DNA from 2 places in the Marinitoga sp. 1135 genome. Region 2 is predicted to be linked to the other one. Evidence: riboswitches for the same ligand, from Rfam matches in the RefSeq annotation. Region 2 holds a riboswitch; the other holds the start of a gene.
What was found. Region 2 has a riboswitch for thiamine pyrophosphate ahead of thiS (sulfur carrier protein ThiS). Riboswitches for the same ligand answer to the same signal wherever they lie in the genome.
Positions count from the first base shown of each region.

Region 1: another riboswitch for thiamine pyrophosphate. It lies ahead of XO10_RS08545 (thiamine ABC transporter substrate binding subunit); the one in region 2 lies ahead of thiS (sulfur carrier protein ThiS).

Region 1 covers NZ_LBEZ01000019.1:64,197-74,587, reverse strand. The annotation lists gene XO10_RS08590 (hypothetical protein) at 1-324, shown strand, start outside; gene XO10_RS08585 (HesA/MoeB/ThiF family protein) at 353-1,018, opposite strand; gene XO10_RS08580 (hypothetical protein) at 1,033-2,346, opposite strand; gene XO10_RS08575 (DMT family transporter) at 2,343-3,203, opposite strand; gene XO10_RS08570 (type I phosphomannose isomerase catalytic subunit) at 3,367-4,173, shown strand; gene XO10_RS08565 (CoA pyrophosphatase) at 4,170-4,793, shown strand; gene XO10_RS08560 (HAMP domain-containing sensor histidine kinase) at 4,857-6,086, shown strand; gene XO10_RS08555 (radical SAM protein) at 6,110-7,555, opposite strand; gene XO10_RS08550 (TetR/AcrR family transcriptional regulator) at 7,568-8,143, opposite strand; TPP riboswitch at 8,415-8,525, shown strand; gene XO10_RS08545 (thiamine ABC transporter substrate binding subunit) at 8,599-9,570, shown strand; gene XO10_RS08540 (DNA-directed RNA polymerase subunit beta') at 9,615-10,391, opposite strand, start outside.
Region 2 covers NZ_LBEZ01000008.1:27,593-37,983, reverse strand. The annotation lists gene XO10_RS04465 (hypothetical protein) at 1-382, opposite strand, end outside; gene XO10_RS04460 (C45 family peptidase) at 406-2,034, opposite strand; gene XO10_RS04455 (thiamine-phosphate synthase family protein) at 2,163-3,344, opposite strand; gene thiC (phosphomethylpyrimidine synthase ThiC) at 3,356-4,657, opposite strand; gene thiH (2-iminoacetate synthase ThiH) at 4,670-5,737, opposite strand; gene XO10_RS04440 (thiazole synthase) at 5,740-6,507, opposite strand; gene thiS (sulfur carrier protein ThiS) at 6,500-6,697, opposite strand; TPP riboswitch at 6,753-6,863, opposite strand; gene XO10_RS04430 (hypothetical protein) at 6,999-7,568, shown strand; gene rpsL (30S ribosomal protein S12) at 7,738-8,112, shown strand; gene rpsG (30S ribosomal protein S7) at 8,125-8,592, shown strand; gene fusA (elongation factor G) at 8,613-10,391, shown strand, end outside.

The sequences.
Region 1 (10,391 bases), on a different contig from region 2:
TTAAATGACGAAGAGAATAAAGATGTTTTTCAAAAATATTATTTTGAAGGTGTAATTATTCCTGTTAAAAATCTTTATTTAAATACCAAAATTTGGGATTATAATTATAAAAAACTTGAAGATGTTGAAAGAGAACCAGGTTTTGAAATAAATGTATATTATAAAATAAATGAAATGAGAACTGGTTTTGAATTTGGAAATGCTGTAACAGACTATAAAAATTCAAAACTCATAATTGGTTCAAAGGATAATCATTATTGGCAATTTTATGTAAAAATTGATCTTTCTCCTTCCGATGAAGAAGCCTTTGAATATAATGAATGAAAAATTTAGCCTTTCCGTTTTGGAAAGGCTAGTTTATTTCTATTATATCAAATGTATTATATTTTAAATCCATTATCATTAATTTGTTTATAAGTGCGTTTTCATAATCTCCTGTGATAATTTTTATGGCTTCACTTACCTGAATTGAAGCTATTATGGACACTGCATATGGAACAACATATTTTGTTTCTCCTGTATCTTCAATATCTCCAAAGATTTCAAATAGTCGCTTTGTTTTCCCGGGAATAATATCTGTTACCTGCCCATAATACCCTTCCACACCACCATGAATATAAGGAATATTTTTTTCAAATGCTCTTTTATCAATTATTTTACGACCTTCAAAGTTATCCAGACAATCTATTATTATATCTACATCAGGGAATTTAGTGTCTTCTGTTATTTTTTCATCATATATATAATACTTTACTTCTGGATTGATTTTTTCTAACTTTTCTTTTGCTGCAATAACCTTCTTTTTTCCAATAGCTTCAATATCGTATAATATCTGTCTATTTAGATCAGGTTCATCGAGAATTCCATTGTCATATATATGTATTTTCTTTACACCTAATCTTGAAATTTGCATTAAAACGTTACTTCCTAAACCTCCTGCACCACAAACCATAATACTTGAGTTTCTTATTTTTTCAAAATCTCTTCCAAATAGGAATTCATGTCGATTATATCTCAAAGGTTTTCACCTCTTTAAAATTGAAAGTTAATAATGAAATATATAGAAAAAGAGTTAATATTCTCATTTACTCCTTTCTGTGGTTTCCAGTATAAATCATCAACTAATGCTATTTTATTTATATATTTAGTGTATTTATAATCTGTTCCTAAAAGAATGTTTGAAGTTAGCTGATATTTTAATTGTGTTTCAAAGCTATACATATATTCTTTTACTTTTTCTTCTAAAAAATGTGTTCCAGGAATATAATTAGATTCTTCATGCCATGGATCATGTGGCGATTTTGAACCGGATATTACATATTCTCCACTGGCTTTCAACCATAATTTATCAAATGTATTTTCGTACTCTAATAATGTGGATAATGAATCCTCACCATATAAATATCCAATATAATTGTCCTTGTAATCTATAATTCCGCCAGGATATACAGACGCTGGGTATTGCGTATATTCATATGGTTTTGGAAGCCTTTCATATGTGTATTTTGTTGCACCAGCATTATAAATACCAAACTTTCCAGAATTAGTCCTGATATTTAATCCCGTGGACCATGCAACCTTATCGGGATTTTGATATGAGTCTGGATCAAAATATCTATTCATATTTAAGTCATCAGCAAGAACCTGAAGGAAATATTTATATTTTTGATTATCGTATTCAATGAATAATCCCACAATAGAATTGTCGTTTACATATTCTCCCCAGGGTGCAATCATTGAATTTTTATAAGCCTGAATAATAGGCACAGGAAATGGTGAAAATAGATAATAGATATCTACAGTTCTATCTGTATATATAACAGAATCTTCATAACCAATTTTAAAATTGCCAAATTTTATCCCAAAGGTTTTAAAATTCATTCCTCTATCTGGATAACCGTATTTCGAATATTCATTTAATGGTACCCAGAAGGCCCTATAAAAGGCGTTGTCATTTTCAAATGATAGTTCTATATTGGTTTTATAAATATTTTGATTTATAAATAATGCATATTTTGAATCTATTGTATCTTTTAACTGGCTCTGACCAACTCTTAAATAAAAATCTTTATTAAAATAAACCTTTAAATATCCCTGCTGTATTAAGAAATAATGGTTTAGTATAAAGGATGAATGGTCTGTAAATACATATTTTCCATCTTTTCTTACCGGAAAGTCTATAATTGCTTCAAAGTTGTCTGAATAATATCCACCAATTAGTTGAAGATAATCGCTTGTAGCTGAATTGGTAATTGTATAATCTGCAATAAAGTTAAAGGAAAAGTTAGCAAAACCGTTAAAAGATACTAAAAGTATAGCTATAAGTATTAATACTATTTTTTTCATATTTCTTCTTCAACTCCTTTTTCAATATAATTCTCTTTATTTGTTTTTCTGGTAAAGTTTAATGATGCAATTACAAGAGCTATAATGAGTATTATTCCGCCTATTATTTGTGTTGACGTCATTCTTTCGTGCAATATTATAAATGATGATAGCATTGCAAATATTGGTTCTCCAATAAATATAAATGCTGTGGTATTGGTGGAAACAACTTTTTGATATTTTAATTGTACAAGTGTTGCAAATATTGTAGCAAGAACTGCTGTAAACAATGCTGTACCAATCATAGGAAGAGTTATATGAATTGGTTTTGTTAAAGATAATGCTCCATTTAATACTGCAACAAATAAGAATTGATATCCAAGCAATGACGTCTCTTTTTCTATCTTTGAATATTTCGTAATATATACCATTGATAATGCAAAGAATATTGCACATAATAATGTGAGAAAATCGCCAAAATTAAATCCTGAAATTCCTCCTGATAATAGATAAGAACCTGTAATTGCAAAAGGTAATGCTATAATATGGTTTAAATGCGCTTTTTCTTTTTCTACAAGATACGAAAAAAATGGAACCATGATTATATATAATGATGTTATAAATCCGCTTTTTGAAGCTGTTGTTAAGGTTAGTCCTACTGTCTGTGTAATATATCCAAGAGCAATGAATATTCCTATTATCATACCGTATTTAAAGTTTTGCTTTTTCCAGATTAGAAATGAAAGCAATGATGCTATTGCAAATCTTAAGGTTAAAAAGATATAAACATCATTTTCTCCAACTGTCATTTTTATTAGAGGAAATGTGCTTCCCCAGATGAAGGTTACAAATAGCAATAAAAAGTATGCTTTTAACATATAACTCCTCCTGTTTTATTGTTTGTTTTTCAAATTATTTTATATGATAAATTATATCATATGATATCCTTTTTTTATAAGAGATTTTACCGCATGAGTAATTTTTTTTATGATATAATATTATTATGTAGTAATAAAAATTATATTATGAAGGGTGATTTATATGTTTGATGAAATATTAAAGTCAAAACCTATTTTTGTTGAAAAGGTATGGGGTGATTTTTCTTTAAATAAAGAGTTTAATATTGAAAATATGGACAAAATTGGAGAAGTATGGTTATTCTCCGGATTTGAGGGTTATGAAACGGAACTTTATGGTATGGAATCAAATAATTTTTATGGAAATCCTTCTGAATATATAAAAGATATTTTTGGAATGGAATTACCTCGTATTCCGTTATTGTTAAAGTTAATATCCACTACTCAATGGCTTTCAATTCAGGTTCATCCGGATGATGATATTGCAAGAAACGCTGAAAATGAACCATGGGGAAAGACTGAAGCATGGTATTTTTTAAATGAAAAGAATGAAATATTTATTTCTAATGATGTAGAAAAAAATAAAAATGCAATTGATTCAGGCGATTGGGATAAGGTTTTTAAACCAACTAAACTTAATAAAAACGATTTATTATTTATTCCAGCAGGAGTTGTTCATACACTTGGCCCAAATTCAAAATTGCTTGAAATTCAGCAAACTTCAAATCTTACATATAGATTATATGATTGGGGAAGACCAAGGGAAATTCATGTTGAAAAAGGTAAAAATGCTTTGAAGAATTGTCCATTTGTAATTGCTAATTTACCAAAAGAATTTAAAACGCAATATTTTACTGTACTTGAAAAAGATAATGGTGAAATTATTAAAGGACCTGGAATTTTTGTGGAATTTGAAACATATGAAACATTTATAATTCCTTTTAATTTAGAATATACAGCAAAAAAGAAAGGACTATTCTTTACATTATGAATATAGAAAAGATCAAAAATATTTATAAAGATTATAAACCAGATTTGATTTCTGAATTTAAACGATTTGCTGTAACAATACCTCTTGTGGAAATAAATAATGAGGTAAATATTGTTTTTGAAATTCGGGCAGATCATTTACCTCAACCTCGTGAGGTAAGTTTGCCAGGAGGCGCTGTTGAAAAAGGTGAAGGAATATATGATGCTGCTTTAAGGGAATTAAATGAAGAATTGGGAATTAAAAAAGAAAAAGTAAGATTAATCTCTCAACTTGATTATTTCACAACACCTTTTAATTTTGTGATATATCCATTTCTTATAGAAATTAAAGATTTTGATATTTCTGATATTCGACCTAATGAAGAAGTGAAAGAGTACTTTTTTGTTCCTTTAAAATTTTTCTTAAATAATGAACCATTGATGTATAAGGTAAATGTAAAAATGGAACCTCCAGAAGATTATCCTTATCATTTAATTCCAAATGGCAAAAATTATAACTGGAGAAAAGGATATTATAAAACACTTTTTTATCTTTACGAAAATAAAATCATATGGGGCTTAACAGCAAGAATTATAGATGATTTTAAAAATACATTGAAAATTTTTTCATTAACATTTTGATTATGAAAAAAGATATGTTATAATTTTAAAATGTGTGAGTTTTTATACAGGGGGGCACCTAGCATGGATTGTGAAAACGATATTTTATCAAATTTTGAATTAATGGCAGAACTTTCTTCACAATTAACCGGTGAAGAAAATGAAAAGGAATTTATGAAAAAATTATTGTCTGTTGCTATTAAAAGTATCCCTGAAGCTGAAGCCGGGACAATCTGGCTTATAGATAATACATTATATAAGGCCGTTGTTGGTTATAATTACGATGAAGATATTGTTGAAAAACTTATAGTTCCTCTTGAAGATTCATATATTTATAGATATATGGATGTTCAGGATATTATAGAAATTGATGCTTTTAAAGAATTTAAGAATCCATCGAGAATTTTCCATGAAAATGTAAAACAATTACATGAAAAACATGAAAATATGATTACCCTTGCTTATCCTTTAAAGGTTGGAGATGAAATTAAAGGGCATATATATGTTGATAATTTCAGACTTAAAAAGTTCAGTGAAACTGCTAAAAAATCTTTAAAAATATTTGGAAGTTTTGCCTCAACGTTTTTAACTTTAAAATCTCTTCGTGATGAGGAAAAGAAAGCAAATGAAATGAACAGTGTATATTTAAGTTTTATTACACATGAGGTTAGAACACCTTTAACTGCTATTTTAGGGTATTCTGAAAGTATTTTAAGAGGAAAGGATAATTTAACAACAGAAGAAATTTTCGATCTTGTAAAACGTATTTATCTCAGCTCAAAACATATGAACTCCCTTATTTCTGATTTATCAACCTTTAATAAATTAAATAGAGAAGAAGAAATGAACTTTACTGAGGTTCATTTGAAATTCCTTGTTTATGAGTCAATATCTATTGTTGAACCACAACTTTCACCAGAAGTGGAATTAAATATTAAATTTGAAAATAATATCCCTGAGATGATAGAAACCGATCCATTAAAAATGAAGCAAATACTTGTAAATATCGTTGGAAATGCTATAAAATATACTGACGAGGGATATGTAAATGTTCATATTTCATTTGATAATAAAACAAAAGAGTTTGTTATTGTGGTAAAAGATACAGGTCCTGGAATTCCAGAAGACAAACTTAATGATATATTCAAACCATTTGTTAGATTGGCTAAAAATAAACCCGGTAGTGGTTTAGGCCTGGCAATTGTAAAACGTTTAATCGAAAAACTAATGGGAAGGATTCATGTTGAATCTGAAGTTGGAAAAGGTACAACTATTGAATTGAGATTCCCACAAAAAATAACAGCTGAGGTTTAAATACCTCAGCTGTTTTTTATTTATTATGCTTTTTTATCAAGAGCAAGTTTTTCTTCGTTATCTGCATATCTTCTCATACGTGTTTCATAATTATATATACCTCTTTTTGCTGGATATTTTTCTGCATATCCCTTTTCATACCATAACTTATCCGCATATTCTTTCCAGCCTTCTGCAAGTTTATCAAGTTCTGGTGCCAATTCTGTTATGACTTTTTCGCTTCCTGAATGCTGTGGAATTGCATTGAATTTCTTTACCATTGATCTTAATACTCGTGGATTGTCTATAATTGGACATGGTCTAAAGAGATTGTTTGAATATGGTATTGTTCTCTTATATGCTTCAAAGAATGGTGATTTTAATATTTCTATAATGCTCTTTTCTCTAATGCTATCTACTGCAAATTGCTGGAATACACATGGTTCTACATAACCTTTTGCATTAATATGCAAATATTTTGAACCAGCTGCTAAACAACCATGAGTTAAGAATCCGTGATTCCAGAAGTCTGCAACAAATGCAAAGTCTCCATTAAGTCTCTTTTCTTCTGTTATAAGGAATCTTTCATATCTCTGTTCTGGTGTAGGAACAAGATCCATTGTTGGATCCATTCCAACAGGCATAAACTGGAATATCCATGCATATGCAACATTGTGCTCTTTTAAGAAGTTCCAGAATTCATCGCTTGTAATTAGGTCATGATTCTTTCTTGTTGCAGTAATTGAAGCTCCATATATTACTCCATGTTTGGTTAATAATTCCCATGCATTTAATACTTTTTTGAATACACCTTTTCCTCTTCTCCAATCTGTCATTTCTTCAAAGCCTTCAACAGATACGGATAATGTTGCATTTCCAAGTTCTGCAAGTCTTTTTGCTTTTTCTTCATCTATTAATGTACCGTTTGTATAAATCATGAAATATGAGTCATTAAATTCTTCAAGAACATCGAATAAGTAAGGATAAATAAATGGTTCACCGCCGGTAATTATGAAGAAGTATATTCCAAGATCATTGAATTGTCTTATTACGCTAAATATTTCTTCCTTTGAAAGTTGATATTTATGACCATAAAGTCCTGCATAACAACCTACACATCTTAAATTACATGCATACGTTGGACTTATAACAGCAAGTTTTGGAAGAACAACTTCATATTCATGCATTTTTTCCTGCCTTACCTTTTCACCAACTGCAAATTCATTGATAATAAGATTGTTTATTATCTTTTCTACAACTTTTGGACTGGCTTTTTTGAATAACTCTGACCATTTTACAAGCATTGGATCTTTTCTTTCAGCGCCTTCGGCAAGTTTCCTTAAACCGCTTTTTGTTGGTTCTTTTGCAAATTTTTCCAGTGTTCTCAATAATTTTGCAAGATCTTCAACCTCTGAGTTTCTAACAACATTTGTTACCAATTTTGAAGCCTGTTTCATCATCATGTTTTTCATATTATCAAGGATTTTCATAAAATCCCTCCTTTATGAAATTATTTTTCCTATTATATATTCAAAAGCTTCACATAATTCCCCTTCTTTAAACTCAACTCCAACAGATTTATATATACTTATACCATCAAACATAGCCTGTAAAACAACTGCAGCGGTTTTTGACGGCACAAATTCTTCCCACATTTCAAATAGTTGAGAATAATATTCATGAAATAAATTGGTTAATTCTTTAGCTCTATTTTTATTATGTATAGAATTAATTAATATCTCAAATAATCTTAATAAATCATCTGATGGAAATTCTTTTAATACTTTCACATATAATTTTATTACTGCACGTGCTTTTTCTTCTTTTGAAGTATTTTCAGGAATCATAATTTCAAGTGATTTTTTTAACCTTTCAACAAGTATGGAAAATGCCGTTATTATTAATGAATCTTTGCTATCAAAATATAGATATAATGTTCCTTTTGATACTCCAGCCTCTTTTGCTACTTCATCCATGGTAAAACTGGACAATCCCTTTTTTATTATTAAATTAAGAGCTTTTTCTGCTATGCTTTTTCTTTTAGCTTCTTTATAATTTTCTTTACGGTCATTATTCATATTACCACCTCATACATGACTGACTGTTCGGTCAATATTATTATAATACTTTTTTCATTTTGTTTCAATTATGACATAAAAAGTCATAAAACTGAACGGTCAATTTACTATTACCTTAAAAATAGAGATATCCGATATTTTATATATCAAAAAACTGACTGACTATACAGTCAAATATTTCAAGAAAAATTAACCTTTATGTTTCTAAAAATTATTAATTTATACAGTTTTTTAGTAATTGATGAGTATAATAAAATTGTAAGTTAATACAGTAACCCGCCGGGGGAGCTGCTGATACCGCAGCTGAGATTAAGGTGGAAGCCTTAGACCCCAGCACCTGATCCGGGTAATACCGGCGTAGGGAGTGCGGTAAAAAGGATAATTCAATCACGCCTTCCATGCCGGAAGGCGTTTTTTCTTTTAAAAATTATAATTTATTATTTGGAGGTGAGTGCATGAAAAAGGGTATTGTTTTTTTAAGTGTTTTATTATTATATTCTTGGCTATTTGCAAAAAGTCTAACTGTTTATGTTTATGACAGTTTGGACTGGATTAAGAAAGGGGTTATTCAGAAATTTGAAAATATGTATAACGTAGATGTAAATGTTGTTGTTCTTGGAGACGGGGGAACTTTGCTTTCACGACTTAAACTTGAAAAGAAAAATCCAAAGGCTGATGTAGTTATTGGTCTTGATCAGTCGCTTTCTGTGTTGGCCATTAATGAAGATCTGGTAATGCCATATAAACCTTTAAATATTTCAAAGATAAAAGATGACTTAATCTATGATAAAAGTTATCATTTAATTCCATATGATTATGGTGCAATTGCTATTGTTTATGATCCAGAAAAATTAAAATCCGTTCCTAAAAGTTTTGAAGATTTAACAAAGTTAAAAAAGAAATTGATTATTCAGGATCCACGAACTTCCAGTACAGGTCAGGCATTTTTGTTATGGACAATAGCAGTATATAAAGATCAATGGAAAGATTTCTGGAAAAGGTTAAAACCAGCAATACTAACAGTTACACCAGGTTGGGGAGAAGCCTTTGCAAAATTTGAAGCTGGTGAAGCGCCTATGATGGTAAGTTATGCTACAGATGGCGCTTATTCATATTATTATTATAAGAGCACCAAGTATAAAGCTTTTATTCCTCAAGAGGGAGCTTATATACAAATAGAAGGCGCTGGTATTGTAAAAGGAACAAAGAATCCTGAGCTTGCAAAAAGATTTATTGAATTCTTATTGTTTGATGATTTTCAAAAAGAAGTGCCTTTAAATCAGTGGATGTTCCCGGTAACTAACGTAAAACTTCCTGAAGCATTTAAGTATGCTCTTGTTCCTGAAAAGGTTTTAACAATAGATTCAGAAGAATTGAACAAGAATCTTGAAAATTGGTTAGATGAATGGGAAGAAATTATGTATTAATTACAAAAAAGGCTCGGAAAAATCCGAGCCTTTTTTATTATCTATTATGATGCTGCGCTTTCGCTTTCATCTGTTTTTGTATCTTCTGTTGGATATGTTGGTAATTCGAATATTGAGATTTCTGATTCTAAGAATGCTTTTAATCCTGTTCCAGCTGGAATTGGCTGTCCAACTATAACATTTTCTTTTAATCCCAATAAGTAGTCTTCTCTTCCTTCTAATGCTGCTTCTGTTAATACCTGAACTGTTTGCTGGAATGATGCTGCACCTAACCAACCTTCTCTTTCAAGAGATGATTTTGTTATTCTTAAAAGTTTTCTTTCGTATCTTGCTGGTTCTTTTGGCGCAATTAATAATGTTTCTTTTTCTCCAACAAGCCTAATTTCTTCATCTTCATTTTCGAGTAATTGAGGTTCTGATTTGAATACTTCAATTTCTTTTATTCCAGCTGCAATTATTCTATTTAATAATTCTTCTGTTACTGTATCTCCTATTTCTCCTATTGTTTCATTCTCTTCATCAACTTTTACAATGATTTTTTCTGCTAATTTTTTACCTATTGCCATTTCTCTGTTTTCTTCAACCTTTTTATTTGCTTCATAGATTTGTTTGTTTACCTTTTCAACTGTTTTGAGGTTTACAAGGTCTTTTGGCATAAAGTCTGTATCTCCAGCATATGTTATTTCAACTTTGTTGAACATTTGTTTGATTATTATTTCAAAGTGTTTATCGTGAATTTCAACACCCTGTTCAGCATATATCTTTTTAATTTCTTTTAATAGGTAATCAAAGGTTACTTCCGCACCAAGCTCTTCAAGTAA
Region 2 (10,391 bases):
CTTTGCTACCTTTATAGTATAAAATATTATTATCAAAAGTTAGTGATCCAAGGATAATTCCATGGTTTTCTGTAGTTTCAAAAGTTTTAGTATCTAAATATATATAATCAATATTTTTTGATAGAATATTTAATTTTGAGACTAGCAATTGTTCCTTATTTTTTTCTGAATTAAAGATTGGTGTGACATAATATAAATAACCATTTTCATCAGCGGTAAAATTGCCTTTGTTTAAGTAAACAATATTTTTATTTTCAGGGTAAATAGGGAATTGAACATCAATTTTTTTATAGGTATTATTTAATGGTGTTTTGAATATAAAGTAAAAAAATAATATTCCAACTAAAACCAATCCTACTAAAAAAAGAAAAGTTTTTTTCATATTTATACCCCCTTATATTTGAATTACTTATTATAATATTCTTTAAACTTCATGCTATACCATTTATCATCTTCAATTACATTATCATTTAAACCAAGTTTGCTATATTCTTTCATTTTCTGTTTATTATCAATGATTTCGTATGCCAATATTAAATTTAATAATGAATTATTATAATGGTCCCTTAAAAGAAAAGTTTCCGGTGAATTTATTTTTTCAGCTGGAAGATTAAATAAAGTATTTTTGTCTTTTTCAAAAATTGATTTTAATTTTTCAATAAGTGAAGATGTTTCATTTTTAAGGTCAAGTTCTTTATAGAATTTTATAAGATCTATTATATCCCAACCTGATAATTTTCTATTTTTAATAAATGATTTTATATATGAAATGGCTTTTTGGTTTGACCATTCTTTGTTTTTGTATTTGTCAATAAATAAATTTTTTGTTAGCCATAAATAGTCTGGAGAATAATCAATATAATCAATATATTGTATGATTTTCTTATCATATTTAAAGTGAAAAAATCTTCCGGCGGAAGCATATATTCCGTCATTGGCTGCAACGTAAAATTCAGAACTAATTGGAAGAAATACTATACTATGAACAGTTTCATATTTACATATAGGTTCATCATTTTCATTATTTGCTATAAGGTCTCTTAATATTTCAATAATATTTTTTACTGTGAGATAATTATAAGATTTTATGTAATTTTCTGCTTTATTTTTTCTTGAAATTGATCCTCTGTAAATTCCATTTTTGTTTTTTAGTAAAACAAAATGATTTGTAGAAACAATATAATTATCATTTTTTCTTACTTTTAAGTTATTGCTATCAAATTCAAAAACTACAGCTTCTTTGTCATGTTTACTTCCTATCATCAAATTGTTTCCAATAGTTCGTTTATTGTTTTTTAATATGACTTCAACATCTTTGATATCTTTTGCATTTTCCATAATCATTCTATATAATATACCAGTAGGTATTCCGGAGGAACTTTGATATTTTGATTCTGATGTCATTGAACCAAGTGAAATCCCTCTTTCGTTCATTCCGGATAATACACCAATTAGTCCTGGCCACGTGAGAGAAATAAAATTATATCCGTTTTGTGGCTGATATACAAATAAAACATTTTTATCCCATAGTTTATCTGATAAAAAATAATCCAGGTTTCTTCCATGCAATATTTCCCCATTTTTTGTTTTTTTACCAAAAACAGCAATGTTTGTGCATCCATATAGATTAAAAAGTTCATCATATATATTCATTAAGAATATTGAATCCAGAGAAGTATTACTTCCTTTTGCAATTGCAGCCATTTCTGTTTTATATTCTTTTGGTATCTTTCTAAAATAATTTTTCATTGTATATCGTATAATAAGTTTTTCAAATATCGTTTTATTTTTCAATTCATTTTCAAGAAGCTTTTCCATATTATTAATTTCATTTCGTAGAGCTAAACCATGTTGGTAACCAATATCTTGAGATTCTCCTGATAAATATAAAATTTTCAAATTTCCAATTTTTTCTGTTTTATACTCTGCAGTAGTTATATTTTTTATTGGATATTTCAAAGGTGTGAAAATATACACAATATATAGCAAAGTAATAAAAAATACAATAAATAATGAATACAAAAATTTTTTCATATAAAAACTCCTCCAAACAAAAAGTTTATGTTCAGATTAATTATATCATTATTTTATTTTTTTCAAAAATAAAATTTTTATTAATATAAGCCTCCTAATATGACTTATTAGGAGGCTTATAATACATATCACAAAACAATATCTTTTACTTTTTTTATAACCTCTGTTGGTGTTCTTCCAAAAACCCTTATCATAGCTTCTTTTCCGAAAAATCCATCATCCCATACAAAATCTATAGGAGAATTAGTTTCATTATATATATTTGATAAACCATAAGGTATAGAGTGTCCTTCTTTTGACTGTATTTCAACAGGTTCATTATTTCTATCAAGGTAATAAGTTTTATATCCAAGTTCTTTTGCTTTTTCTATATATATTTTTTCATAGCGTATATTCATGGCAGATCTTATCCATGGGAAGTATTTCATTGTTGCAATTACTGCCCTTGCCATATGGCTTTTTCCAAAAAAAGCAGGTTCATGAATGAAATTAATCTCATTTTCCAGTTTGTGTATTCTTCCAGGAAATTTCCCAACTTCATTTTCATTTGAAGCAAATGGAAGTGCATAAACAATATTTTGACCTACTTCTGGAATAGTATACTTTCCAAGTTCTATTATTTGTGGTTTTATCTTCCATAATTCCTCTATTATATATCCTTTATGTGCTTCGTATAATAAATTTTCCGTTTGAACAAATTTGATTGAATTTAAAACAAGTTTATCCATATAATTTAAAGAAGCAATAATGGCTTCTTCAACACTATATTTCATATATATATGAGCGGAAATTAATGATGAGAAAACACAGCCTGTTCCATGTAAGGATTTTTCATATCTTTTTGAAAAGAAAGTTTTATTTTTATAAATAACCTCGATTTTCTCAGAATTTTTATGTCCGCCTGTTATAATTGTTTCGCATAATGGATTTGTTAATTGAAATTCTTCTGAATTCATAATTATTAAATCCACATATTTTGAACCTTCATTTACTTCTTCTGGAGAAATGATGTTGAAGTTTGTAGAGGTTTTGATTATGGGATTCCATATAATTTTAGCTTCTGGATATTTTTCTCTTAGTAATTTTATTTGTTCTGCATTTGCCATTCCTGCTTTAATTATAGAAATATTTTTGAATAATTCAAATTCTTCAAAAGAACTTCTAAATTCGATTTTTTTAAATATCTCTGTGTTTTGGATTGTATAAGCGGATATAACAGAAATAGGATTTATCTTAAATAATTTCATTATAGATATATCTTGAGTTATTCCGGCACCACCTGATGGATCGAAAGCTGAGAAAATAAGCATTATAACGCCTCCTATTCTATAAAAATACTTTCTTCTTTTTCTAAAAACTCTTCTGTAATTCTCATTGCACATAGCGGACCACACATTGAACACATATTATTTTCCATTCCCTTTCTTGAACTATAGAAATTCAAAGCTTTTTCCTTATCAATTGCTATTTCAAATTGCTTTTCCCAGTTAAATTCTTTTCTTGCATGACTCATTTGATTATCTATGTTCATATGTTTTCTATTTTTTGCTATATCAGCGGAATGTGCAGCGATTTTTGTTGCAATAACACCTTCTTTTATATCTTCAAGAGTGGGGAGTCTTAAATGTTCAGCTGGAGTTACAGCGCAGAGAAAATCTGCGCCTTTAGCTGCAGCAATAGCGCCGCCAATTGCAGAGGTTATATGATCATATCCAGGTGCAATATCTGTAGTAATTGGGCCAAGAACATAAAAAGGTGCTCTATCACAAATCTTTTTTTGAAGAATAACATTTGCTTCAATTTCATCAATAGGCATATGCCCCGGTCCTTCAACCATTACCTGTACCCCGGCATTTCGAGCTCTTTTTACCAGTTCTCCAAGTCTTAATAATTCTTCAAATTGCAAATCATCAGTAGCATCATGAAGAGAACCCGGCCTCATTCCATCGCCGAGACTAATAGTAACATCATATTCCCTACATATCTCAAGTACTTCATCAAAATACTCATAAAATGGATTTTCTTTGTGATTTTTAATCATCCAGCCAACTATTATTGAACCGCCACGCGATACTATTTTTGTTATTCTTCTGGAGTTTCTCAACTTTTCTATGGTAGTTCTTGTAATACCGGCATGAATAGTCATAAAATCAACACCGGCTTTTGCGTGATCTCGAACCATCTGTATAAAATCATCTGCATCAAAATCTATTACACGTTTTTTATTCTGGACAGCTTTTGTTGCTGCGTCATAAACAGGAACAGTTCCAACCATAATATTTGAATTACGTATTATTTCATCACGAATATATGAAAGATTACCCCATGTAGACAGATCCATTATAGAATCTGCGCCAAATTTCTCAGCAATTTTCAATTTTTCAATTTCTTCTTTGACGCTTGAATATCCCTGAGAAGTTCCGAGGTTAATATTAACCTTGGTTTTTAAACCTTCTCCTATAGCTCTAATATTATCAAATTTATGATTCTTATTAACCGGTAAAACCGCATATCCTTTTTCAATTTTATTTCGTAATTCTTCTGGTGAAATTCCTTCATATTCTGCCGCGATAACCATTTCTTCTGTAATAATTCCAGCTTTTGCAAATTCCAATTGTGTCATTTAAATTCCTCCTTAAAACCAATTTACCGTTGTTGGATTATAATTTCTTGTTTTGATATAATTCATAAATTCTTTTACTGTTCTGGTATCTTCAATTTCAAATTGTTTTGTTGAATCTTTGTATAATGTATATCCTCCAACATTTGTTGTTGATCCTGCTGACATTTTTGTGGCAATGCCCAGTATTGCATTTCTAAATTTTATGCTTTCTCGAGTGGAGATATTTATATGTACTCGAGGGAAAATTAATTTTAAAGCAAGAATATAATGGATAAGTTTTTTATCAGAAATACTATAAAATTTATCTTTTACATTAAAAGCTGTTCTAATTCTTGGAAAAGATATCGAATATTCTACATTAGGATAATTCTTTAAAAGATAATCCATATGGTATGCCATCATTATAATTTCAAACTCCGGTTCATAAAGCCCTAATAAAGCTCCTATATTTATTTCTCTTACCCCAGCTTTTATGGCTTCTTCAACAGTATTAAGCCTTTTTTTGAAATCTTTTTTTGGACCAAATAAATGAACTTCTCTATATTTTTCCGGAGAATAGGTTTCCTGATACAATGTAACCCCTACAAGACCTGCTGTGACTAATTTCTCGTATTTTTCCCGGGTTAAAGAATATGTTTCTATAGAAATTTCTTTGAAAAAGTTTTTCAATATTTTTATGGTATTATATAAATACTCAAAATTAGAATTTACAGGATCTTCTCCAGTTAATATTAGAACGTGGTCAATTCCCTCGTGGTTTAAGTATAAGGCTTCCTGTTCTATTTCTTTATATGATAATTTCAATCGATGTATTTTATTAGAAGCCTTAAATCCACAATATGTGCAACCATTTATACAATAATTTGAAATGTAAAGTGGAGCATATAAAAATATAACATCACCAAAGAATTTTCTATTATTTTTTATTACTTTCTTCGCCATTGTTCGAAGATCATTATTTTGAAGCAATCCATATATGTCATTTACAGAAAAAAATTCTTTATTTAGATTAATATTATATTTGTTCTTTCTGGCTGAATTAACATAAGCAATGATTTTTTCTATGTTTTCTGAAAACATAGTTAATCTCTTCCTATATAATCGAACAATGGCGAAGATGCTTCTGCCACTTCTTTTTCTTCTGGAATTCCGGCCAGATAAGCCAGTCTTCCAGCCTGAGCTGCTAAAGAAAAGGCTTTTACCATTTTTACAGGATCTTCCGCAATTGAAACAGCAGTATTTGCAAGTACAGCATGACATCCAATTTCCATTGCTTCAGAAACATGAGATGGTTTTCCAATTCCAGCGTCAATAATAATTTTCGCATCAAATTCATTTAGAAGAATTTTTACAAGTTCTTTTGTAGTAAAGCCTTTATTTGTTCCTATAGGAGAACCAAGAGGCATTAAAACCTCAGCGCCATTTTCAATCATTTTTCTTGCATCATATAAATCAGGATACATATAAGGGAAAACCTTAAAACCTTTTTCTGTTAATAATTTACAGGCTTTTATAGTTTCCTGATTATCAGGCATTAAATACTTTGAATCATTTATAATTTCAATCTTTATCCAGTCTGTATTCATTAATTCTTTACCTGCCTGTGCAATTAAAAGAGCTTCTTCAGCGTTCCTTGCACCTGAAGTGTTTACCATAATTTTTTTTGCACTAATATAATCCAGAATACTTTCATTTAAACTTCCGTATGATGCTCTTCTCATTGCAACAGTGACAACCTCAATTTTTGCTTCTTCAATAGCTTTTTTCATAATAGAATAATCCTTAAATTTTCCTGTGCCCATAAAAAATAGATTATTTATTTCCTCATTATAAAATTTAATATCAACCACCTCCTACAACAGTAATAATTTCAATTTTATCCTTTTCCGAAATTTGAGAATCAGGATAACTTTTTTTTGAAACAATGGCTCCGTTTTTAATTACGACAATTGGTTTGTTATGAAGGGATAATTCTTCAACTAAATCTTTTATATTGGTGCTTTTACAGACCTTTTCTTTTCCATTTATAAATACCTTCAAAAAATCACCTCCTGATATAAAAAAATCTCCTGCACGAAGCAGGAGATTGATTTTTTATACTCCCTGCTCCGCTCCTTTCGCCGGTATTATCCAGATCAAGTTATGAGGGTCAGAGGTTTCCACCTCACTCTCAGCTGCGGTATCAGCAGCTCCCCTGCGGATCATAAATATTCACTTTTCATTTTGATTATATCATTAATTTTTTTAATTTTCAAGAATTTATTCAGTATAATCATAATTATGTTTAATGAGAGCAATATGAATATGATATAATAAATAAAACCAATTTTGAGGTGATTATATGTCAATAGAAATTGAAAGAAAATATATTATTTCTAATGATGAAAGTGAAAAATTAATAAAAAAGGCTATAAAGAAAATAGGTATTGTTCAATGGTATATTCGTGATGATATTAATGAAATAGAAAGATATAGGCTTTCAATAATAAAAAATAATAAAGATTATGATTACAAATGGACATACGCATATAAAGCAAATACAAAAATTGCACATGAAAAAATAGAAAAAGAAAGAGTAGAAAAACCACAGGAATTGGAAAATCTGATAAAATATAAAATGGTAGCAAAAATAAGATATATGATAAATGATAATCCAGAAATTGTTGTTGATGAATTTGTTGATTTTAATAAAATAAGGTATAATATAGAGGAAAAATTTTTACTTGAAATAGAAATGAAAGAAGAAAAAAAATATAAAAAAGAAGATTTTGAAGAAGTACTAAAAAATTTTGATATTGAAACGATAAAAGATGTTACTGAGGACTTTAAATATTATAATAATAGAATAGCAGTAGTTGCAAAAAATATGATCCTCAATGAGATTATTGAAAAAATAAAAGAAAAGTTATAATGTTATCGTACACACAAAACCGTGGATAGTACTGTAACAAAATACATAAAACTTTTTAGTTTTTGTAACTTCACAAAAAAATCACAACATTTTAATTGAAAATTAAAAAGACCTGAGGTAAAATACACTTGGTATTTTTAAAAATTCTGAAAGGAGGAATACAAATTATATGCCAACGATAAATCAACTTGTTAGACATGGAAGAAAACAACTAAAGAAAAAGTCAAAATCTCCAGCATTACAGAGCAATCCTCAAAAAAGAGGTGTATGTGTAAGGGTTTCAACAATGACACCTAAGAAACCTAACTCAGCTTTGAGAAAAATTGCAAGGGTTAGACTTTCAAACGGAATTGAAGTTACAGCATATATTCCAGGTGAAGGTCATAACTTACAGGAACACTCCAATGTATTAATAAGAGGCGGAAGGGTTAAAGACTTGCCAGGTGTTAGATATAAGATTATCAGAGGTACATTGGATGCAGCTGGTGTTGAAGGAAGAAAACAGAGCAGAAGTAAATACGGCGCAAAAAGACCTAAGAAGTAAGGAGGTAAGTAAATGAGAAGAAGAAGGGCACCAAAGAGACCGGTTACACCAGATCCAATATATAATGATGTATTGGTATCAAAATTGGTTGTTAGGGTAATGAAAGATGGTAAAAAAACAGTTGCACAGTCTATAGTATACGGTGCATTTGATATAATAAAAGAAAAATTGGAAAAAGATCCTTTAGAAGTATATCATCAAGCAGTACAAAATGTAAGACCATTAATTGAAGTAAGACCAAGAAGGGTTGGAGGAGCTACATATCAAGTTCCATTTGAAGTACCAGAGGAAAGGGCTATCTCTTTAGCTTTAAGATGGATTGTTAAAGCTGCAAGAGATAAATCAGGAAGACCAATGAAAGAAAAATTAGCTCAAGAATTAATAGATGCTTATAATGGTGTTGGAGCAGCAGTTAAGAAGAGAGACGACGTACACAAAATGGCTGAAGCTAATAAAGCATTTGCTCATTACCGCTGGTAATTTATTGAGGAGGGATTGTTTTGAAAGAGCGGTTATATGCCTTAAATAAAACAAGAAATATTGGAATTATTGCACATATTGATGCTGGTAAAACAACAACAACAGAAAGAATATTGTTTTATACAGGTAAAAAACATAAAATAGGGTCCGTTGATGACGGTACAGCAACAATGGACTGGATGGAACAGGAAAAAGAAAGAGGTATCACAATTACCTCAGCAGCTACAACATGTTTCTGGAGAGATCACAGGATTAACATCATTGATACACCCGGACACGTGGATTTTACAGTTGAAGTTGAAAGGGCATTAAGGGTATTAGATGGTGCTGTTGTTATATTTGACGCACAGGTTGGTGTTGAACCTCAGTCAGAAACAGTTTGGAGACAGGCTGATAGATATAATGTTCCAAGGGTTGCATACATGAACAAAATGGATAAACTTGGGGCAGATTTTTATAATGCAGTTCAAACAATGATTGACAAATTAGGAACAAACCCATTACCTTTACAGATTCCTATAGGAGCAGAATCTGATTTTGAAGGTGTTGTTGATCTTGTAAAAATGAAAGCAATATATTGGGTTAGTGAAGATGGATCAAAATTTGAATACAGAGATATTCCAGAGGATTTAGTTGCTAAAGCAGATCAATACAGAGAAGATTTAATAACAGCTATTTCAGAATATGATGAAGAAATAATGGAATTATTCTTTGAAGGAGAAGATATTCCAGAAGATAAAATAAAAGCTGCAATAAGAAAAGGAACAATTGAAGGTGCATTTGTTCCAGTAGTATGTGGAACATCATTTAAAAACAAAGGTGTTCAACCTGTATTAGATGCAATTGTTGATTACTTACCTTCACCGCTTGATTTACCGCCTGTAAAAGCATATGATGCAAGAACAGGTGAATTTGTAAGAGAACTCGAACCAGATGAAAATGGACCATTTGTTGCTCTTGCATTTAAAATCATGGTGGATCCATATGTTGGTAAGCTCACATTTGCAAGGGTATATTCAGGAAAATTACAAAAAGGAAGCTATGTTTTAAATACAACAAAGGGTAAGAAAGAAAGAGTTTCAAGATTAATGTTCATGCATTCAGATCAAAGAGAAGAAGTAGATTACATCAGAGCTGGTGACATTGTAGCTATAATAGGTTTAAAGAATACAATTACAGGTGATACATTAACAGAAGAAGGACAGGATATTGTATTGGAAAAATTGGAATTCCCAGAACCAGTTATCTCATTGGCAATTGAACCAGAAACAAAAAATGATGAAGCTAAATTAACTAAAGCATTACAAGCATTAACAGAAGAAGATCCAAGTTTAAATGTTAAACTTGATCACGAAACAGGTGAAACAATACTTTCAGGTATGGGTGAATTACACCTTGAAATTATAGTAGATAGGTTAAAGAGAGAATTTAAAGTTGGAGTTAAAGTTGGTCAACCACAGGTTGCATATAGAGAAACAATTAGAGGAACAGCTGATGTTGAAACTAAATACATCAGACAATCTGGTGGTAGAGGTCAATACGGTCACGTTAAAATTAAAATTGAACCTATTGAAAATACAAAAGTATTGGAATTTGAAGATAAAATCGTTGGAGGTATTATTCCAAAAGAATATATTCCAGCAGTTGAAGCGGGTATAAAAGAAGCTATGCAATCAGGTGTGTTAGCTGGATACCCAATGGTTGGTATAAAGGCTACATTGTACGATGGTTCATACCACGAAGTTGACTCTTCAGAAATGGCATTTAAGATTGCAGGTTCTATGGCATTAAAAGATGCT